2 regions of the Actinoallomurus sp. CA-142502 genome follow, and region 2 is predicted to be linked to the other one. Evidence: predicted binding sites of a transcription regulator. Region 2 holds the regulator's gene; the other holds the start of a gene.

Region 1 (6,423 bases), 7.0 Mb from region 2:
GCGCGCCGGTCGCGGCGGGTGGCCGAGCAGCCTCGTGATCAGCAGCGTCGGCGTCTCGCAGTGGGCGCCCGAGGGGTCGGCGGCCACGAGCGACGGCGTCGGGATCTCGCAGCCCGCCAGGAGCGTCAGCGCGGCGATCTCGCGCTCGGGCGAGAACTCGATGTCGATGTCCGGCCAGGACGCGGAGGCCCAGCGGCGCAGCACGAGCCGGTGCACGGTGCCGGAGCGGCTCTCCGCGAGCAGCGCGTGGTTGATGTGGGACAGGCCGCCGACGAGCGGCCGGACCATCTTCACCTCGCTGCCCGGCCCCAGGCATTCCTCGACCCAGCGCAGCGTCGCAGCGCTCAGCGGCTCTGAGAATCTGGGGAAGGTCACGGGTCCCATCCAAACGGATTCCGAACCGTATCGGGAGTGATTTTATCAATCCAAGGCGAAGTAAACGGCATGTCATTGCGGCCCGACGATCTTCTTGGGTCTGCTATTAATCCCGAAAACCCCGCAAATACCTATGTGTGCAGCGTTTCGCGCAAAGGGCGACGAAAAGGCCGCTCCGGGACAAGACCGGAGCGGCCGTCGTCGTCACTCCTTGCTCTCCCGGCGCGGGCGGAACAGCGCCTCGGCCAGCGCGAGCATGGTCTCCTCAAGAGTGATGAGCCGCTTCATGAGGTCCTCGTGGACCGAGGTCATGCGCTGCGTCATGTCGTGCTGGGCCGTGTCGACCTTCTTGCTCACGTCCTCGTGCACACCGCCGACCTGCCGCAGCAGGTCCTCGCGGAGGATCTCCATGTGTTTGGTGAGGTCGGAGCGCGACGACTCGACGATCTTGGAGAGGGTCTCCTCGGCCTCGTCGCGGTCGGGCCGCGCCCGCAACTCGTCGACGAGCGGGTCGATCGCCTCGGCCAGGCGTTTCTCCAGGGCGTCGAAGCGGTCGGTCGGATCGATGAACGGCCGGTCGCCGATGGCGGCGAGTTTGCGGTGCAACTCGCCGATCTCCAGCGTGACCGGCAGCTGGCCGATGCGCTGGTTGACCCCGTCGACGCGGTCGTCGACCCCTTCGATCTTGGCCTCGAGCCCCTGGAAGTGGCCCTCGATGCCCTTGATCTTGCCGGACAGGCCCTCGACGCGGCCGTCGATGCCGTCGAGACGCCCGCCGACGCCCTCGACCCTGCCGTTGACCGCGTCGAGGCCCTGCTCGACGCGCTCGGCCATGTCGCCGAGCGACTGGTCGACCTTGCCGGCCACGGCGTTGATCTGGTGCTCGAGCTTCTCGGAGCGGTGTCCGAGGTCGGCGAGGGTCTTGTCGAGCCGGTTGAAGCGTACGGACGCGGCCTCCATCGTGCCCGCCAGCCGGTCAAGGCGTTTGGTGAGGTCGTCCATCTGCTGCGCGGCCCGCAGCGTCGCGTCGGTGATGCTCTTGCTCGAGTCGAGGACGTTCTGGATGCGGGAGAGGCCCTCGTCGACGTTCTCCGCGATGACGCCGACGTCGGCCCACAGCGAGGGCAGCTCGGCGACCGGCTTGACCTTCTCGCCGACGGACTCGATGTGCTCGGCCAGCCCCTCGGCCCACTCCGGAGGCTTGCCGTACAGCTCGTCGACCTGGCCACGAACCGAGTCGAGCTGGGTTGTCAGGCCGCTGAGCTCGCGCTCGCGCACCTCGCGGAGCAGCCACTCGATGCCCTCGAGCCGCTGATGGATCTCGTCGAGGACCTGACCTGTCGAGCGTTGCTCGTAAACATGATCTTGAGCAGCGCGGGCCAGCAATTCCCGCATTCGGTCCGAGACCGGTTGACCTCCTGTCTGCAGGAAGTTGTGATTGGTGTCCACCCGGGGAGCTCCTTCGTTTTGCCGGGTCGCCGGCCTGCGCGCGGAAATGGCAGTGGCGTGCGTCGCGAAGGGTCACTCTAATGAGCCGACCATGGTCATCGAGCGTAAGCAAAGAAATTCAGGGAAAAGAGATCCTTATCCCGGAGTAGCGGAATGCCGTTTTAGTCGCGGCGGTGACGGCCTTCGTAAGGCGCGGACGCCGCATGCGCGTTCGCCCCCGTGCTCGCGGCGCCCCGGCCGAGGAGCCGGTCGAGTTCGCCGCGGCCGAGGAAGACGCCGCGACATGCGCCGCACTCCCGCAGGGTGACGCCGGCGCGGTGAAAGCCGGCCATGGCGACGCCGCACTTGGGACATTGCAGCACGGCGTCGGTCATCGTCGTTCCCCATTTCCCCCGTGCGCCCCACCGGGCGCTGCTCCCGCCCGCGCCCCCCGCGGCGCGGATTGCGGCCGCTGCCAAGAGTAGTCAACCCAATACGGCAATAGTCGCAGTGTTTGCCTTAGGGTGGCGTGTCTTCTGCCGTGACCTGGTGTCGGCGGGCCGCGCAGATGAGTGCCGTTGGTGTTTCGCCCACCCGAGTGAGAACCACGACCCACTCCTTGGACCCCGACGGCCGGAGGTCGCGCCGCAGGCGTTCGATGTCGGCGGCGAATCCCCGCTTCTTGATCGTCAGGGTGCCGGCGTCGCGTCGCCGCAGTTCCGCGCGCAGGCGTTTGACCGAGAAGGGCAGAACGTCGTGGATCTCGTACGCGCGGGCGAACGGCGTGGGCCGCAGCGTGTCGGAGGTGATGTAGGCGATGCGCGGGTCGGCGAGCGCCCCGCCGAGCGCGGCGGCGACCTCCGCGACGAGATGGGCGCGTACGACCGCTCCGTCCGGTTCGTAGAGATAACGCCGCCACGACGCGACGGGCGGGGGCCCGAGCGCCGGATCGGCCGTCATCGTGGCCGGCTCCGCGCCTTCCCTGAGCACGGTCGCCCGCCGCAGCGTCGTGCCCCGCCGCGCCCCGGACAGGCCGCCGAGCCACAACGCCGCCTCCTTGACCTCGCCGCCGTCGGAGATCCACTCGGCCTCGGCCCCCTCCGGCACTGCGTCGTGCGGGATGCCCGGCGCCACCTTCACGCAGCCGGCCGGCGCCGTACGGGCGAGGCCGAGCACGGTGGTCAGCGGCGGCTCGTACGCCTCCGGGTCGAACACCCGCCCGCGCGACGTGCGCCGCCCGGGGTCGGCGAAGACGGCGGCGTGCCGCGCGGGATCCTGGGCGACCGCGTCGCCCGCGCGTACGGAGGCGGAGTCCGCCAGGCCGAACGCCGCCACGTTCGCGCGGGCGACGGCGGCGGTCAGCGGGTCCAGGTCGACGCCGAGCCCACGGCAGCCGGCCCGCCCGCGCGCGACCAGGTCGCCGCCGATGCCGCAGCCCAGGTCGAGCACGCTCCCCGTGTCCTCCAGGTGGGCGGCGAAGCGCCGGGCCCGGTGCCGCGCGACGCTCGCCCGCGTCGCCTGCTCCAGGCCGGCCGGCGTGAAGTACATGCGGTCGGCGTCGGTGCCGAACTTGGCGCGCGCCCGCTGCCGCAGGCGTACCTGGGTCAGCGCGGCCCCGACCAGCTCCGGAGGATGGCGGGTGCGCAGCCGCGACGCGGTCGTCAGCAGCGCCCCCTCGCTCACGTCGGCCGCGCCCGCCTCGCCGAGCAGGGCCTGGCCGCCGGGGGTCAGCAGGCCTTCGAAAGCGGCGATGTCCACCCGAAGAAGGTAGCGACGCCCGCGCGCGGTACGGCACGGGCGGTGGGCGCCGGAGAGTCACACCGTGCGCCACACCTGTTATCGGGGCAGGTCACAGGCGGCGGACTCCCAGGGTGCGGGCCCGTGTTGACGGGTTCCCGGCCACGGCATAATCTCCATGACTGGCACTCTCATCATCAGAGTGCCAATCAAGCGACAGGCTGGTCTGGCACCCGCGACGGCAGACCACCGTGGTCGCGTCTCCATCATGCGGCTGGCCGCTTCGGTCGGCCGAGGATACGCAATCGAAGGGGAAGGTCAGATCGTGTCGACCGCCACCAAGGTTGTTCTCAAGCCGCTCGAGGACCGCATCGTCGTCCAGCCCCTCGAGGCCGAGCAGACAACTGCGTCAGGTCTGGTTATTCCGGACACCGCCAAGGAGAAGCCGCAGGAGGGCACCGTCCTCGCCGTGGGCCCGGGCCGCTTCGACGACAAGGGCGAGAAGCGCGTGCCGCTCGACGTCAAGGTCGGGGATGTCGTGCTCTACAGCAAGTACGGCGGCACCGAGGTCAAGTACAACAACGAGGACTACCTCGTGCTGTCTGCTCGCGACGTGCTCGCCGTCGTCGAGAAGTAACAACTGAAGACAGATGCACCGCCCCGGTCGGCCCCTGCGGGCGGCCGGGGCTGTGTGCTTCTAGCCCATAGCTGACGTACATCCCTTACTTGGAGCTTCTCTCATGCCGAAGATCCTGGACTTCGACGAGGACGCGCGGCGCTCGCTCGAGCGTGGCGTCAACGCCCTCGCCGACGCCGTGAAGGTGACGATCGGCCCGCGTGGCCGCAACGTCGTCATCGACAAGAAGTGGGGCGCCCCCACGATCACCAACGACGGTGTGACCATCGCGCGCGAGGTCGACCTGGAGGACCCGTTCGAGAACCTCGGGGCCCAGCTCGCCAAGGAGGTCGCCACCAAGACCAACGACGTCGCGGGTGACGGCACCACGACCGCGACCGTCCTGGCCCAGGCCATGGTCCACCAGGGCCTGCGCAACGTCGCCGCCGGCGCCTCGCCGATCGGCCTCAAGCGCGGCATCGACGCCGCCGCCGCGTACGTCTCCGACGAGCTGCTCAAGTCGGCCCGCGAGGTCGACGACAAGGAGTCGATCGCGCACGTCGCCACCATCTCCGCCCAGGACGCCAAGATCGGCGAGCTGATCGCCGAGGCGTTCGACAAGGTCGGCAAGGACGGCGTCATCACGGTCGAGGAGGCCCACACGATGGGCCTGGAGCTGGAGTTCACCGAGGGACTCCAGTTCGACAAGGGGTACCTCTCGCCGTACATGGTGACCGACCCCGAGCGCATGGAGGCGGTCCTCGAGGACGCCTACATCCTCATCCACGACGGCAAGATCTCCAACGTCACCGAGTTCCTGCCCCTCGCGGAGAAGGTCGCCCAGACCCGTAAGCCGCTGCTGATCGTCGCCGAGGACGTCGAGGGCGAGGCCCTGGCGCTCCTGGTGCAGAACAAGATCCGCGGCACGTTCGTCAGCGTCGCCGTCAAGGCGCCGGGCTTCGGCGACCGCCGCAAGGCCATGCTCGAGGACATCGCCGTGCTCACCGGCGGCCAGGTCATCACCGAGGCCGTCGGCCTCAAGCTGGACGGCGTCGAGATCGACATGCTCGGCACGGCCCGCCGCGTCACGGTGAAGAAGGACGCGACCACGATCGTCGACGGCGCCGGCGAGCAGTCCGCCATCGAGGACCGGGTCCGCCAGATCCGCCAGGAGATCGAGAACAGCGACTCCGACTGGGACCGCGAGAAGCTCCAGGAGCGGCTCGCCAAGCTCGCCGGCGGTGTGAGCGTGCTGCGCGTCGGCGCGGCCACCGAGGTGGAGCTGAAGGAGAAGAAGCACCGTCTCGAGGACGCCATCTCCGCGACCCGCGCGGCGATCGAGGAGGGCATCGTCTCCGGCGGCGGCAGCGCGCTGGTGCACGTCGCCAAGGGCGGCTTCGACGCGCTCGGCCTGTCGGGCGACGAGGCCACGGGCGCCGAGTCCGTGCGCAAGGCGCTCGTCGAGCCGCTGCGCTGGATCGCCGAGAACGGCGGCAACGAGGGCTACGTCGTCGTCTCCAAGGTCCAGGAGCTGTCGGCCGGGCACGGCTTCAACGCCGCCACCGGCGAGTTCGGCGACCTGATCGCGCAGGGCGTCATCGACCCGGTGAAGGTCACCCGCTCGGCGGTCACCAACGCCGCGTCGATCGCGGGCATGCTCCTCACCACCGAGGCGCTGGTCGCGGACAAGCCGGAGGAAGAGCCCGACGCCGCGGCCGGCGGTCACGGCCACGGCCACGGTCACTGATTCCGACCGGTCTTTTTTCAGACCCTCGCCGCGTCGCGCGGCGAGGGTCTTTCTTTTGTCTTCGGCGGCCCTATGTACGCTGGACTTGCGAGGGATGCCAATAATTTCCCGAAAGCCCGCTGCTCTCGGAATGTATGTTGCAAATGACACACAACGCTGACAGCGAGCTTGCGTGCGGCTACAATGAGTGAGAAATGGCCGCTCGATCGTGCACTGTGACCATTCCGTTGTCATCAACGAGGCAGACAGGCGCGATCTCGATGGGCATCATGCTCTCGTGACCGAGGGAGCAATCGCCGGGGCCACGTATCGGGGTGCTGCCGACGATCTACGGTTGAGCCGTCCGGCCAAAGGGGATGAAAGCGATCTCCGAGACCTGACGAGCCTCGCCGTACAAGGAGACCCGGCGGCTGTCGAGTCTCTGATCGGGCGTGTACGCCCGATGATCGTCCGTTACTGCCGTGCGCGACTCGGCCGGGTGTCCGGGCAATACCACATCGCCGATGACGTCGCGCAGGAG
Region 2 (6,423 bases):
CCGCGGTGCGCCGCGCGGTCGGCGACGGCCTGCTGGTGCCCGAGGCGTACGAGGCGGGCCGTGCCGTCCTCACCCTGCGCGGGCGGCTCCTGGCCGACGCCGTCGTCCGCGACCTCACCTGATCATCCGCCAGCAGAGCCCCGCCGGGATCCGGTACATCTCACGCCGGCCGGCCTTGACGGCGCCGATGATCAGATACACGAGATGCGCGATGGCGAAGGCGAAGATCGCCGCGATCGCGACGATCGCCAGCGCCGGCAGCCGTGCCATCGCGCCGACGATGGCGACGGCGAACGCGCCGAAGAAGACGGCCAGGTAGCTCAGCGCCAGGTTGAGGGCCTGCGCGCCGTGGAAGCGGACGAACGGCGACTCATCCTTGCGGGCCAGGTACACGATGAGCGGGGCGAGGAAGCCGATGACGAACTGGCCCAGGTACCCCAGGAGCGCCCACGTCGTGTCGTCCGATCCGGTGATCCCCGGCCCGTACGGGGGCGGGGGACCGTATGGCGGCGGAGGCGGCGGCGGGCCGCCGTACCCGCCGTAGCTCGGCGGCGGGCCGTAGTACCCGCCCGGGCCGGGAGGCGGCGGGGGATCGGACGGGGGGTGCCAGCCGCCGTGCGGCGGGCCGCTCTCAGAATCGGCCATGGAGACTCCTCACCGGAAGATCCGCCAGGCGACGAGCGCGGGCAGGCGGTACCACTCGCAGCGGTTCGCGCCGATCGCCGCCCTGGTCGTGAAGAAGCAGTCGGCCGCCAGCGCGAGCAGCACGAGCAGCAGCCAGTCGGGGCCCTTGAAGTAGGCCAGCAGCAGCGAGAGAGACGTGCAGACGAACATCGCCACGAACAGGTTGAGCGCCTGCATGGCGTGGAAACGCGCGAAGTGCGACGTGCGTCCCTTCGCGGCGAGGACGATCGCGGGGGCGACGAAGCCGGACACGAACATCCCGACGTAGGCGGGTACCGCCCAGCGCTCGTCCTCGTCGTCCACCGGGCCGCCGGTCGGCGTCTCCGGGCGGCGACGTTTCTCCGGCGCGGCGTAGGGGTCGTGGGGCGGCGCCGGATGCCCGGGAAGGGCGTACCCCGGCCGCGGGTACTGCTGCGGCCCGTACTGCGGCTGCCCCCCGTACGGTGGCTGCCCGTACGGCTGTCCTCCGTACGGCGGCCCGCCGTGGTGCTGGCCGTAGGTCATCGCGTGCGCCCCCTCCGGCGGGACAGGTCCTGACATGTCCCCTGATGCGGTGTCGCAGTTTATGAGACGCGGGCGCGGCGCGGACGGTTGCGCGGTCAGCCGTCCGCCGGGGGATCGGTGACGAAGTCGATCAGTTCCTCGACCCGGCCGAGGAGTGCCGGCTCCAGGTCCCGGTAGGCGCGCACCCGGCCGAGGATGGTCTGCCAGACCTCGCCCGGCTCGCCCTTCCAGCCGAGCGCCGCGATCACCCCCTCCTTCCAGGGGATGCCGCGCGGGACGTCCGGCCAGGCACGGATGCCGAGCACGGCCGGCTTGACCGCCTGCCAGATGTCGATGAACGGATGACCGGTGACCAGCACGTACGGCGACTGGACCCGCTCGGCGATCCGGGACTCCTTCGAGCCCGCGACCAGGTGGTCCACCAGCACGCCCAGGCGGCGGCCCGGCTCGGGGCCGAACTCCTCGACGATCTCCGGCAGGTGGTCGACGCCCTCGAGGAACTCCACGACCACGCCCTCGACGCGCAGGTCGTGCCCCCAGATCTTCTCCACCAGCTCGGCGTCGTGCTTGCCCTCGACGTAGATGCGGCTCTCCCGCGCCACCCGGGCCCGCAGGTCCCGTACCGCGATGGAGCCGGAGGCCGACAGCGCACGGCCCGGCGCGGCCGTGGGGCGGACGAGTGTCACCGGCCTGCCGTCGATCAGGAACCCGGCCTTGGTGAGCGGGAACACCCGCCGCTTGCCGAATCGGTCCTCCAGCGTCACCGCGTCCTTCGCGCAGGCCACGACCGCGCCGCAGAAGCCGCTGGAGGGATCTTCGGCCACCAGGCCGGGTTCGGCCGCGATCTCGGGGATCTGGCCCTTGCGCGGACGCCGCCAGTCGCCCGCGAGAACGTCATCGCCGTAGTCCTTGCTCCGCACGGGCCGCAACGTACCGGGACCAACCCGGCCGAGCCGGGACCAACACGCCCGCGAACCGGTACGCTTGCGCGCCGGCGTAGATCGCGGACGGCGGAATACCGGTGCGGCGAACGACGTTGCGCCACTGCGTGGCGGTCCCGCAGCGATCCGTGCGCGCCGTCGTTCATCACCGCCGACCCACCGCGACGGTCGCCGATCGCCGTACACTTGGCACTCAAGAACGTTGAGTGCCAAGCCGACCGTGGGAGGTGAGTGCGTGCTCGACGATCGCAAGCTGGCGGTGCTCCGTGCCATCGTTGAGGACTACGTCTCCACCAACGAACCCGTGGGCTCGAAGGCGCTGGCCGATCGCCACAATCTCGGCGTGTCCCCGGCCACGATCCGTAACGACATGGCCCTGCTCGAGGAGCAGGGCTACATCGCCCAGCCGCACACCAGCGCGGGCCGGGTGCCCACCGACAAGGGATACCGGCTCTTCGTCGACCGGCTGTCGACGATCAAGCCGCTGTCCGCGGCGGAGCGGCGCGCCATCGAGACGTTCCTCGCGAACGCCTACGACCTCGACGACGTCGTGACCCGCACCGTGCGGCTGCTGGCGCAGCTGACCCGGCAGGTCGCCGTCGTCCAGTACCCCTCGCTCACGCGCTCGGCGGTACGCCACGTCGAGCTGGTGCCGATCGGCCCGGAGCGGCTGCTGCTGGTCATCATCACCAACACCGGCCGGGTCGAGCAGCGCACCATCGAGATACCCGAGAGCGTCACGGAGGAGTCCATCGCGCACCTGCGCGCGCTCCTCAACGCCCACCTCGACGGCTGCTGGCTGAACGACGTGCCCGGCGTCGTCGCCGAGGTGCCCGACCGGCTGCCGCCCGACGATCGGCCGCTCGCCGCGACCGTCCTGTCGGTGCTGCTCGAGACGCTGGTCGAGAAACACGAAGAAAAGATCGTCATCGCCGGCGCGGCGAACCTCGCCCGCGCCGACTTGTCCCAGAGCCTCCGTGAGGTGCTGGAGGCCTTGGAAGAACAGGTCGTCCTGATGCGGCTGCTCGGCGAGATGGGGGATCCCGCCGGCCTCACCGTACGGATCGGCACCGAGAACCCCCACGAGAGCCTGTTCACGACCTCGGTGGTCGCCAGCGGATACGGCGCCGGCGACCAGGCCGTGGCGCGGCTCGGCGTGCTCGGTCCGACGCGGATGGACTACCCCGGCACGATGGGAGCGGTACGCGCAGTGGCACGGTACGTCGGTCAGATTCTGGCGGGGTCATAAGTGGCGAACGACTACTACGCGACCCTCGGAGTACGCCGCGACGCGGGTGCGGACGAGATCAAGAAGGCCTATCGCAGGCTCGCGCGCGAGCTGCACCCGGACGTCAATCCCGATCCCGAGACCCAGGATCGGTTCAAGGAGATCACCCAGGCGTACGAGGTGCTCTCCGACCCCAAAAAGCGTGAGATGTACGACATGGGCGCTGACCCCTTCGCACCCGGCGGCGGCGCCGCGGGCGGCGGATTCGGGGCGGGCTTCCCGTTCAGTGACATCATGGACGCCTTCTTCGGCACGCAGGCCCAGCGCGGCCCGCGCAGCCGGGCGCGCCGCGGCCGCAACGGCACGATCCGCGTCGAGCTCGACCTGTCCGAGACCGCGTTCGGCACCACGCGCGAGCTGACCGTCGACACCGCGATCGTCTGCACCAACTGCACCGGCGCCGGCACCGCTCCCGGCACCCAGCCGGAGAGCTGCGACATGTGCCACGGCCGTGGCGAGGTGCAGCAGGTCACCCGGTCCTTCCTCGGCCAGGTCATGACCTCCCGCGCCTGCCCGCAGTGCGGCGGCTACGGCAGCGTGATCCGCACCCCGTGCCCCGAGTGCTCCGGCGACGGCCGGGTCCGCACCCGCCGCACGATCAAGGTCCGCATCCCGGCCGGCGTGGAGAACGGCACGCACATCCAGCTCGCCGGCGAGGGCGAGGTCGGCCCGGGCGGCGGCCCGGCCGGCGACCTGTTCCTGGAGATCGTCGAGCGGCCGCACGCGATCTACGAGCGGCAGGGCGACGACCTGCACTGCACCGTCCAGGTGCCGATGACCGCCGCCGCGCTCGGCACGTCGCTGACCGTGGAGACCCTCGACGGACCGGAGGAGATCGACATCCGGCCCGGCACCCAGTCCGGCCAGCAGATCCCGATGTACGGGCGGGGCGTCAAGCACCTCAACGAGAACGGCCGCGGCGACCTGATGATCCACGTGAACATCGAGACGCCCACCAAGCTCGACGAGGAGCAGGAGGAGCTCCTGCGCCGCCTGGCCGTGCTGCGCGGCGAGGAGCGGCCCCCCGGCAAGTTTTCACCGGGCCAGCAGGGCTTCTTCTCCCGCCTGCGCGACGCCTTCAACGGCCGCTGAGACCTACGACCCAGGCCCCGGCTCCCTCGCGAGGGAGCCGGGGCCTGGGGACGTTCGTCGAGTCAGCCCATCGCCGCTCGCGGACTGATCACCAAGTCCGCCCTTCGACGGCCTTCAGGGTCTCGTCGTCCATGTAGTCCTCGATGTCCTGGTTGCCGATCGACAGGTTGGCCACCATGCTCCCGACCTGGTCGGGATCCAGCCGGAAGGCGCACCCGATGCGGCCCTCCAGGGGCACGGCCAGGACCCGGTGGCCGGGGTCGCGCATGGTGTCCCCGTCCGCGATCAACAAGACCTCACCCCATTCGCGCAGCACCGCCATCACCTGCTCCGGAGCGGCGCCCTCGAACACCGGGTCGTCCACCACGTCGATGTAGTCCCCGAAATCGTCGATGGGGCCCCCGCCACCCGGCCGGTACACCGTCTCGAGGAGCGTTTCCCAGGCGGCGTCGTCGCTGAAGTCGGTGCGAACGATCAGGTCTGTATCTCCCTGGGTGAGCAGGGGCAGCGCCTGGGCCGGACGCGTGTAGCGCGGGACGGGGTCCAGCCTCTCCAGGTAGGCGCCCACGGGGTCGGGCAGGCCCGCCTCCCACTCATCAAGGTCCTCGCCCTCCTCGGGCTCCCACTCTGCGGCGATGGGCGACCACTCCTCGAAGTACTCCAAGGTGATGTCCAAGTCAAGGTGCAGTACCAGGTAGGCCAGGGCGGCCTGGAGGGGCGTGATCCGGAAGAGGACCACGTCTCCGTCACCGTCACCGTCACCGCGGAACGCCCGCAAAGGGCGCAGGTGCGGAGTGGCCGCGGTCCGTTCGGTGGCCATCAGGACCAGGTCGGGGACCCACGTCCCGTCCCCGCCCAGGGCCTCGCGCACCTCCTCGGGAGCGGCGCCCCGCCAGGCGAGATCGTCCACCACCACCAGACGCCGGGGAATGATCTCCTCCTCGGTGGGAGCGAGACCACCGTCGCCCGGGCGCGGGGTGACCAGGCCGGGCAGTTCGCCCATGCGGTGGAGCACGTCGCGCCAGGCGTCGTCGTCATGGTCGGTGCGGATCAGCAGCATGCCGGGCACTCGGGTGCCCTCATCGGCCGGGGGCAGGGGCAGGGCGGGACGCATCAGCGGGTACCTCGCGGTTGGTGGCGGACAGGCCATCCGTTTCTATCGGTCCCGGCTGACAAAGTCGCTCCGCCCTGCTGCCCGCCGAGGTCCCGCCCTCAGAGCCGTTGCCTCGTTGCGGTCCTCGACACGATCAAGGCCGCGGGTGCTCCCGATCCCGCTCACGCCTACGATCGGGGCCATGAGCCCACCCCTCTTCCTCAGCGATCCCTCCCGTCTCGAGTCCGACCGGATCGTCCTCGAGGGGCCCGAGGGACGCCACGCCGCGGCCGTACGCCGGCTGCGGCCGGGGGAGCGGGTCGACCTCGGTGACGGAGAGGGCCGGCTCGTCGAGTGCGTCGTCACCTCGGCCGAACGCGACCGCCTTCACCTGGAGGCCCGCACACGCCGTCACGTGTCCCGCCCGGACCCCCGGATCGTGGTGATCCAGGCCCTGCCGAAGGGCGACCGGGGCGAGCTGGCGGTCGAGACGATGACCGAGGTCGGCGTGGACGTGATCGTCCCCTGGGCGGCGGCGCGCTGCGTGACCCAGTGGCGTCCCGAGCGCCGGGCCAAGGCCCTCGCGCGCTGGCGCGGCACCGCGCGGGAGGCCGCGAAGCAGGCCCGCCGCGCCTGGCTGCCGGAGGTCACCGACCTGGCCACCACCGCCGACGCGGTGTCGCGGATCGCGGACGCGCCGCTTGCGGTGGTGCTGCACGAGGAGGCCGAACGCCCGCTGAGCGGCCTGCCGGTGCCGGACTCCGGGGACCTCGTCGTGGTCGTCGGCCCGGAGGGCGGCCTGACCGACGAGGAGGTCGCGG

The links. Region 2 encodes HrcA, which represses chaperone genes, less so after heat shock. Its sites were predicted from a motif close to TTGGCACTCTCNNNNNGAGAGTGCCAA; they were not measured.
Region 1: the regulator HrcA is predicted to act here: its motif matches at 3,723-3,749, upstream of groES (co-chaperone GroES).

The regions. Positions count from the first base shown of each region.
Region 1 covers NZ_JBNJMY010000001.1:10,599,008-10,605,430, reverse strand. Annotated here, with positions in the region: gene ACQEV1_RS49725 (phosphotransferase family protein) at 1-375, opposite strand, end outside; gene ACQEV1_RS49720 (hypothetical protein) at 580-1,824, opposite strand; gene ACQEV1_RS49715 (zf-TFIIB domain-containing protein) at 1,986-2,198, opposite strand; gene ACQEV1_RS49710 (THUMP-like domain-containing protein) at 2,323-3,561, opposite strand; gene groES (co-chaperone GroES) at 3,866-4,177, shown strand; gene groL (chaperonin GroEL) at 4,281-5,903, shown strand; gene ACQEV1_RS49695 (sigma-70 family RNA polymerase sigma factor) at 6,181-6,423, shown strand, end outside.
Region 2 covers NZ_JBNJMY010000001.1:3,579,209-3,585,631, forward strand. Annotated here, with positions in the region: gene hemW (radical SAM family heme chaperone HemW) at 1-122, shown strand, start outside; gene ACQEV1_RS17345 (DUF4870 domain-containing protein) at 115-645, opposite strand; gene ACQEV1_RS17350 (DUF4870 domain-containing protein) at 655-1,224, opposite strand; gene ACQEV1_RS17355 (DUF3097 domain-containing protein) at 1,284-2,108, opposite strand; gene hrcA (heat-inducible transcriptional repressor HrcA) at 2,365-3,378, shown strand; gene dnaJ (molecular chaperone DnaJ) at 3,379-4,509, shown strand; gene ACQEV1_RS17370 (DUF6924 domain-containing protein) at 4,598-5,623, opposite strand; gene ACQEV1_RS17375 (16S rRNA (uracil(1498)-N(3))-methyltransferase) at 5,805-6,423, shown strand, end outside.